4 regions of the Bradyrhizobium sp. Leo78 genome follow, and region 2 is predicted to be linked to each of the others. Evidence: predicted binding sites of a transcription regulator. Region 2 holds the regulator's gene; each other region holds the start of a gene.
The links. Region 2 encodes PhoB, which activates phosphate uptake and scavenging genes when phosphate is short. Its sites were predicted from a motif close to TGTCATNNANCTGTCAT; they were not measured.
Positions count from the first base shown of each region.

Region 1: a site for PhoB is predicted at 919-935, ahead of AC5ZG1_RS03380 (alkaline phosphatase D family protein). Genes of this name have one in related genera too.
Region 3: a site for PhoB is predicted at 1,472-1,488, ahead of AC5ZG1_RS14160 (acetoacetate decarboxylase). Genes of this name have one in related genera too.
Region 4: a site for PhoB is predicted at 1,196-1,212, ahead of AC5ZG1_RS13675 (DUF47 domain-containing protein). Genes of this name have one in related genera too.

Region 1 is NZ_JCAMOT010000002.1:196,842-199,039, forward strand. Features, by position in the region: gene AC5ZG1_RS03375 (TAXI family TRAP transporter solute-binding subunit) at 1-711, shown strand, start outside; gene AC5ZG1_RS03380 (alkaline phosphatase D family protein) at 999-2,198, shown strand, end outside.
Region 2 is NZ_JCAMOT010000010.1:209,893-212,090, forward strand. Features, by position in the region: gene phoU (phosphate signaling complex protein PhoU) at 1-418, shown strand, start outside; gene phoB (phosphate regulon transcriptional regulator PhoB) at 535-1,242, shown strand; gene AC5ZG1_RS16005 (GcrA family cell cycle regulator) at 1,363-1,878, opposite strand.
Region 3 is NZ_JCAMOT010000009.1:83,292-85,489, forward strand. Features, by position in the region: gene AC5ZG1_RS14155 (transporter) at 1-452, opposite strand, end outside; gene AC5ZG1_RS14160 (acetoacetate decarboxylase) at 585-1,364, opposite strand; gene AC5ZG1_RS14165 (patatin-like phospholipase family protein) at 1,528-2,198, shown strand, end outside.
Region 4 is NZ_JCAMOT010000008.1:273,137-275,334, reverse strand. Features, by position in the region: gene AC5ZG1_RS13685 (branched-chain amino acid ABC transporter permease) at 1-82, shown strand, start outside; gene AC5ZG1_RS13680 (branched-chain amino acid ABC transporter permease) at 84-1,052, shown strand; gene AC5ZG1_RS13675 (DUF47 domain-containing protein) at 1,255-1,899, shown strand; gene AC5ZG1_RS13670 (inorganic phosphate transporter) at 1,996-2,198, shown strand, end outside.

The sequences.
Region 1 (2,198 bases), on a different contig from region 2:
GCCATCGACGCGGCGGAAGCGATCGCGCAGAACCATCCCGCCTATGAAGCCTCGCAAATCCCCGCCGGCTCGCTCGGCGGCGTCGACCGCCCTGCGGACGAGGTCAAGACCATCAGCTTCTCGCACCATATCGTGGCGCGCAGGGGCATTTCCGAATCGACCATCGCCATCTTCACCCGACAGCTGTTCTCGATCCGGCAGTCGCTGAAGAACGATTTCCCGCCGGCCGCCAGGATCGAGACGCCGGACACCGACAAGGACGCCACGATTCCCGTGCACCCTGGGGCTGCGGCTTTCGTCGATGGCGACGAGAAGACCTTCCTCGACCGCTACAGCGATTACATCTGGTGGGGGCTGATGCTGGTCTCCGCAATGGGTTCGGCCGGCGCCTGGTTTGCCGGCTACCTGAAGAAGGACGAACGCAGCATCAACACCTCGCAGCGCGACCGGCTGCTCGACATGCTCGCTGCCGCGCGCCACAGCGATTCGATGGAAGAACTCGACCAGATGCAGGCCGAAGCCGACAACATCCTGCGCGAAGCGCTGACCTGTTTCGAGCACGGCGGAATCGAGCAGGGCACGCTGACCGCCTTCAACATCGCACTCGAGCAATTCCACAACGCGGTCACCGACCGGAAGCTGCTGTTGATCAGCATGCCGCAAAACCTGCAGCGCGCCAGCGCGCAATTCCGGGCGGCAGGGACCGCTTAGCCAAGGCGGGACGCAATCGGGTTCGCTTCAGTTCCCTGTTTGCGGGGCACGCGACCTCTCCTCCGTCATTCCGGGATGCGCGAAGGCGCAGGCCCGGAATCCATCGGGCCGCAAGCGACGTGGATGAATGGATTCCGGGCTCACGCTTCGCGTGCGCCGGAATGACGACCAGATGCAATTTCTCTGCGATCACGTGGAGATGGCCGCCGTAATCGCTTCGTCATAGAATCCTTCTAGGTCTGTTGCGACATTTCGGCGCATCCGGTGCCGGACCGACGGAGGCTGCCATGACGATCAGGATTTCCCGCCGAAAGTTCCTCTCTTCAGCCGCTGTCGGCGCCGGCGTCATCGCGATGCCCCACCTCTCCCGCGCCGCCGACCGGCCGGCCGTCACCCATGGCGTGCAGTCCGGCGACGTCGGAGTTGACGGCGGCGTGGTCTGGGCGCGCGCCGACCGGCCGTCGCAGATGATGGTCGAGGTCGCGACCACCGAATCCTTCAAGGACGCGCGCGCACTGCCGCCGATCGCGGCCCTGCCCGAAAGCGATTTCACCGCCAAGATGCTCCTGGAAAACCTGCCCGCGGGCCAGGACATCTTCTACCGCGTGCGCTTCCGCGACCTCGCCCATGTCAACGTCCTCGGCGAGCCCGTAACCGGCCGCTTCCGTACCGCGCCCGCCGACCGGCGCGATGTCAGCTTTGTCTGGGGCGGCGACGTCGCCGGCCAGGGCTGGGGCATCAATCCCGACGATGGCGGCATGTTCACCTTCGCCACCATGGCCAAATACAAGCCGGATTTCTTCCTGCATTCCGGCGACACCATCTATGCCGATGGCGTCATTCCGTCCGAGGTGAAACTCGCCGACGGCAAGCTCTGGAAGAACCTCACCATCCCGGAGAAGGCCAAGGTCGCCGAGACGCTCGACGAGTACCGCGCGGCGCACAAGTACAACCTGCTCGACGAGCATGTGCGCGGCTTCAATGCGGAGGTGCCGATCTTCGTGCAGTGGGACGACCACGAGGTCACCAACAACTGGTCGCTGTCGAAACAGCTTCCTGCCGCCTACAAGGAGCGCGACATCAACGTGCTGGCGGCGCGTGCGGCGCGCGCCTTCCACGAGATGTATCCGATGCGCGAAAGCATCGTCGAGCCGGGACGCGTCTATCGCACGCTCAGCTACGGACCGCATCTCGACGTATTCATGCTGGACGAGCGCAGCTATCGCGGACCCAACGGGCCAAACCAGCAGACCAGCTACGGTCCCGATGCTTATTTCCTTGGCCCGGACCAACTCGCCTGGCTGAAGCGCGGACTGCTCAACTCGCGCGCCACCTGGAAGGTGATCGCCTCCGACATGCCGCTCAGCCTCATCGTCTATGACGATGCGGCCAACAGCAAGGGCTCCGAAGCGTTCGCGCAAGGAGACGGCCCGGCGCGCGGCCGCGAGCTCGAGATCGCCGAGATCCTGCGTTTCATCAAGACCGCC
Region 2 (2,198 bases):
CCTCGCCAAGAACATGGGCAAGCGCGTCGCCGCGCTGGAGAACGACTTCCAGCCGCTGAAGTTGATCCGCGGCCTGGAGCACATGACCGACCTCGTGCTGTCGCAGGTCAAGTCCGTGCTCGACGCCTATGCCGCGCACGATCTGCCGGCGGCGATGAACGTCTGGAAGAGCGACGAGGAGGTGGACGCGATCTGCACCTCGCTGTTCCGCGAGCTCCTCACCTACATGATGGAAGATCCGCGCAACATCTCGTTCTGCATCCACCTGATGTTCTGCGCCAAGAATATCGAGCGGATCGGCGACCACGCCACCAACATCGCGGAAACGGTCTTCTACATGATCGAGGGTCAGCAGATCACCGACAAGCGGCCGAAGGGGGATATGACGACGTTCGCCACGACCGTTCCGGGCAACTAGAGCAACATCCGGAAAGTCGACGCCGGCTTTCCGCCAAGATCCTGCTCAAACATCAAAGGAAGAGTGGGATGACGATTCAAGCAGAGAGTCATCCCGCTATAGGAGAAGCCAAGCCGATGAGCGCACGCATTCTGGTGGTCGAAGACGAAGAAGCGCTGACGACGCTGTTGCGCTACAATCTCGATGCAGAAGGCTATGATGTCGAAACGGTCGCCCGTGGAGACGATGCGGACACAAGGCTCAAGGAACGTATTCCCGACCTTGTCGTGCTCGACTGGATGCTGCCGGGACTCTCCGGCATCGAGCTGTGCCGCCGTCTGCGGGCGCGGCCGGAGACCAAGCAGCTCCCGATCATCATGCTGACCGCGCGCGGCGAGGAAAGCGAGCGCGTGAGGGGGCTGGCGACCGGTGCCGACGACTACATCGTCAAGCCGTTCTCGGTGCCTGAACTGCTCGCGCGGGTGAAGGGCCTGTTGCGCCGGGCAAGCCCGGAGCGGCTCGCCACCGTGCTCACCTATGGCGACATCGAACTCGACCGCGAGAAGCGCCGCGTTGCGCGCTCGGGCCGCCCGATCGATCTCGGCCCGACCGAATATCGCCTGCTGGAGTTCTTCCTGGAGCATCCCGGCCGCGTGTTCAGCCGCGAGCAGCTGCTCGACAGCGTTTGGGGCCGCGACATCTATATCGACGAGCGCACCGTCGACGTTCACATCGGCCGCCTGCGCAAATTGCTCAATCCCGGCCGCGAGCAGGACCCGATCCGCACCGTCCGCGGCGCGGGCTACGCGCTCGATGATCGCTTCGCGAAGGCCGAGCAGTCGTAAACCGGCGACCTCAATCCGTAGCCCGGGTGCAGCAAAGCGTAACCCGGGGAAATTTGGACCTGCCGATACAGCGTTCCCGGGTTGCGCTGCGCTCCACCCGAGCTACGATCCGTCGTCGGCTTACTTGCCTTGTGACGGCTTGACCGTCGGACGGCGGCGGTCAGCCGCCGGCTGGTAGGCGATGCGGGAGTGGTGCGCGCAATAGGGCAGGCCGGGAAGCGCCTTGCCGCCGCAGAAGAAGAATTCCGGGCTCGAGGGATCGCCGACCGGCCAGTGGCAGGTGGCCTCGTTCAATTCGAGCAGCGACAGCCGCTGGCTCATCGGTACGACATTGTCGTAGGCGATAGGGTCCGCTTCCACCTCCACCTCGAAGGCGTGGGCGAGCGCGGTGTTGCCGCGGGAGACCGGACGTGCCACGCGCATCATCGGCTGTGCGGGACGCGCCTTGCGCTGCCGCGGCGCGGCTGCAGCAGGACTCTTGGCGCGGCCCGAGAGGCCGAGCCGGTGCACCTTGCCGATCACCGCATTGCGGGTCACGTTGCCCAGTTCCGCAGCGATCTGGCTGGCCGAAAGGCCACCTTCCCAGAGCTTTTTCAACTGCTCGACGCGTTCGTCGGACCAGGTCAATACCGTCATCGCATCTTTCCCTTCGCGTTGCGCCGGCCGATCCTGGGACAGCGCTGCGATGCCTAATCTCAAAAATCCCTGCGGGCAGAATCCCTTAAGGCTCGCCGGGCACGAAAACCGCACCCGAACGTGTACGCCGCACACAAAGGACTCTAAGGGATCAAAACTGCCGCACGAGATGTCGTACCCGACAGGCCAGACGCTACAATATGGCGTGACTCTGGCGCAAGAGTCCGCGCCTATGCGTCCACATGTTCCGACATTTAGGGATTGCAATCGGGCTTTTCCACCACACCGGAAAACTGCGGATTACCGGCACTTTGCAGCGC
Region 3 (2,198 bases), on a different contig from region 2:
GTCGCGACACGATGGCCGCCTTCGAGCACGCGGCGCGTGGCATCCACCGCGCACAGCGCCTGATGGCGGCCGCTGATCAGGAGACGCTCGGTCATCGCGAAGCGAAGGAAGCCGGTTTCCTCCGTTGGGGAGTCGATCTCGCGCACGAGATCGGAGAACACGCCATAGACGCAGTTGTCGATGATGTGGAGCTGCTGGAAATTGTCATGCGACAGCAAGAGATCGCGCGCCAGCATCGGAAACTGCAGGCCGCCAAGCCATTGCCGGCTGCGACCATCCGCCAGATTGAAATGCAGCCAGAGCCTGCCATCATGGCTGAACTCGATCGGCGCTTCGATGGGCAAGGATTCAGCGGTGCCGTCGCCATGCAGACGGAACGCCCACACCAGGCCGGGGATCACCGGAGTGGCGTCCGCCGGCACGCTGACAATTTTCGCTGGTTCAGCCGACATGACCAGCCCGAAGCTCAACGCGAGACATCGTCAACCCCTGCGCAAGCCAGCACATATCAGTGCGGGGCACCTTCCCCACACGCCGGCACGCGACGATTGAATTACGCTTCTGTTACAGTTTGATGTCGCAGTCTACTCCGCCGCGAGACCCGTTGCGGCCAGCTCGGCTTCCTTGTCGTAATCGTGCACGACGCGGCCGAAGGGCAGCGTCAGATCGGCGAGGAAATGATGCGCGCCGACCACGCGCCGCACCGGAAAATCCGCAACCGGCGCATTGACGTGCGGTACCAGATGCAGCCGGCCGGGACCGATCCATGAGCCCTTGACGTTGATGTCGGTCAGGTTGATCGCGACGAGCTGGCAGACTTCGAGACGGCCATCGACCCCCGGGATCATCTTCAGATTAACTTGCGTCTTCGACAGCGTCGCGCGGGTGATGTCGCCATTGCCCGCCATGCTCTCATGCTTGTAGCCCATGGTGCCCATGGCGACGAGCTGGCCGGCGTATTCGAGCGTGCCGGTCAGCGTGTCCTTGACGATCTCGAGCTTGGGATGGGCGTATTTCTTCGGAAAGCCCCAGATCTCCCGGCCCGCCGCAATCGGCGGATCATCGTCGAGGTACATCTGCGAAACAAAATTGACCTCTTCGCCGTGCAAGCGCGCCGGGATCACCAGACCGGACTCGGTATAGCTGCCGAAGCCGGAACTATCAGGCATCTTGATCCATTCGTAGTGCACGATCGGCTGATCAATCGGCTCGAGCGGCTCAGGCAGCCCGGCACGGATCAGCGCGGGATCGGTCTCGTAGGTGATGACCAGGAATTCGCGATTGACGAAGCGGTAGGGTCCTGCGGGATAGCTCGGGCCCGCGGCAGGCATTGACGGAAGCCGCAATAGTTCTTCCCTGCGCATCGCAAATCCCCTGTTTTGCAATTAATGGCCCGAACGCTAGCGACGGACATTGACATTGATATGAGGGATTTCCTTCAGCCGCGTGACCCGAATGTCCCCTTGGCGGCTGTCATCAGCGCGTCACGGGCACACGGAATCGTTGGCGCGCAGGGAGTGCAAGGACATGGATGCGCGTAGCCCACATTTCGACGAACAAGAAACTGCAACCTCCCATCGCGGCTGGCGGCCGGAGCGCTGCGACCGTGTCGCGCTGGTGCTGCAAGGCGGTGGTGCGCTCGGCGCCTACCAGGCCGGCGTCTATCAGGCGCTGCACGAAGCAGGTATCGAGCCGGACTGGATCTGCGGCGTCTCGATCGGCGCGATCAACTCGGCAATCATCGCCGGCAATCCGCCGGAGCGGCGGCTTGAGCGACTGCACACATTCTGGGACCGCATCACCAGCCGCAAGATCTGGCACTACACGCCGGACGGCGACATCTTCCGCAAGGCCCGCAACTTCACCTCCTCGTTCATGACGACGGTGCTGGGCCAGCCCGGCTTCTTCGCGCCCCACACCACCAGTCCATGGTTCAGCCCAGCCGGCGCCAGGACCGCCACGAGCTATTACGATACGGCGCAGCTACGCGAGTCGCTGCTCGAGCTGGTCGATTTCGAGCGCATCAACTCCAAGAGGATGCGCTTTGCCGTCGGCGCGGTGAACGTGCTGTCGGGCAATTTCATCTATTTCGATAACGCGCATGACGAGATCATTCCCGAGCACATCATGGCGAGCGGCGCGTTGCCCCCGGCGCTGCCGATGGTAAAGGTGGGCACCGACCATTTCTGGGATGGCGG
Region 4 (2,198 bases), on a different contig from region 2:
GGCTTCCAACACCGTCGTGTTCGTTCTGATGGTGCTGGTCCTGCTTGTGAAGCCGACGGGACTGACTGGACGGGCGGCCTGATATGTCAGCACTTACCGACGATACCCTGCCGGTCACGCCGCGCGCGATGCGCGACGAGATGGTCGCCTTCGCCGTGATGGCGGTGCTGCTGGCCATCGTGCCGCTCACCGGCATCTATCCGTTCTTCGTGATGCAGGCGCTGTGCTTTGCGCTGCTCGCCTGCGCCTTCAACCTCTTGGTCGGCTATGGCGGCCTGCTGTCGTTCGGCCACGCGATGTTCCTGGGCACCGCCGGCTACGTCTCGGCGCATGCGCTGAAGGTGTGGGCGCTGCCGCCGGAGCTCGGCATCATCATCGGCACGGCCGCGGCCTGCGGGCTTGCCGTCATCACCGGCTACATCTCGATCCGCCGGCAGGGCATCTACTTCTCGATGATCACGCTGGCGCTGTCGCAGCTCCTCTACTTCATCTACCTGCAGGCGCCGTTTACCCATGGCGAAGACGGCATCCAGGGCATTCCGCAGGGCTTCCTGTTCGGCGTCTTCAACCTCGCCAAGCCGACAGTGCTCTATTACGTCGTGCTCGCCGGCTTCCTCGGCGGCTTCCTCCTGATCTACCGGACCATCAACTCGCCCTTCGGCGAGGTGCTGAAGTCGATCCGCGAGAACGAGCCGCGGGCGATTTCGCTCGGCTACAAGACCGACCAGTACAAGCTGCTCGCCTTCATCCTGTCTGGCACGCTGGCGGGCTTTGCCGGCTCGCTCAAGGTGTTCGTGGCCCAGAACGCCTCGCTGACCGACGTGCACTGGTCGATGTCCGGCGAGATCGTGCTGATGACGCTGGTTGGCGGCCTCGGCACCATCTTCGGTCCCGTGGTCGGCGCCTTCATCATCATCGCCATGCAGCAATATCTGGCCGGTTACGGCCAGTGGGTGACCGTGATCCAGGGCGTCATTTTCGTCGCCTGCGTGCTGACCTTCCGCCGCGGCATCATCGGCGAGGTCGCGCGTTTGCTCAGGCGGTCGCTGTAGGACCATCGGCCGGCCCGCTCGATTGGAGCCCAACGCCACACTGTTGCGTTGGGCCGTCGGGGGCATCGGAGCCACGAGCTACAAAGCGGTGGATGACCCGGTTCCGCCCGCGGAGCGCTGGCCGTCCCTGTACAAAATGTTCTATGACAGTTTTGTGACAGGTGATCCCGGAGCGTCCTCCGGAAGGATGGATTTTGAGCCTATGCTGCGCTGGTTTCGAAGCTTTTTGCCCAAGGAGGAGCGGTTTTTCGACCTGTTCGCCCGGCATGCCAAGACCGCGGTCCAGTGCGCGATGGCGCTGCAGGACATGCTGAAGGGTGGGGACGAGACGCCGGTCCACTGCCAGCGCGTCAACCAGTTCGAGAATGACGCCGACAACATCACCCGCGAGGTTCTGACTGCCGTCCGCCGCACCTTCATCACCCCGTTCGACCGCGGCGACATCAAGAACCTGATCACGGCCATGGACGATGCCGTCGACCAGATGCAGCAGACCGCCAAGGCGGTGGTGCTGTTCGAGGTGCGTGAGTTCGAGCCGCCGATGCGCGAAATGGGCACTCTGATCGTCGAATGCGCCGACCTGGTCGGGCGCGCGCTGCCGCTGTTGCAGTCGATCGGCAGCAACGTCGCGATGCTGACGCAGATCACGGAGGAACTGACCAAGCTCGAGGGCCGGGTCGACGATCTCCACGACATCGGGCTGAAGGAGCTCTATCTCAAGCACCGCGACGCCAACACGATGGATTTCATCGTCGGTGCCGAGATCTACGATCACCTCGAAAAAGTCGCCGACCGCTTCGATGACGTCGCCAACGAGATCAACTCGATCGTGATCGAACAGGTCTGAGCATGATCCCGAAAAGTGGGCACCGGTTTTCCCCGCGACAAACGCGCAGCGTTTGCGCGCAGATCATGCTCAAGAAAATAAAGTAGGGCGGTTTACGTGGACGCCACGCTTGGTCTTCCGATCCTGGTGATCCTGATCGCGGTCGCCCTGCTGTTCGATTTCCTGAACGGCCTGCACGATGCCGCGAATTCGATCGCGACCATCGTCTCGACGCGCGTGCTGCGGCCGCAGTATGCGGTGTTCTGGGCGGCGTTCTTCAACTTCATCGCCTTCATGGTGTTCGGCCTGCATGTCGCCAA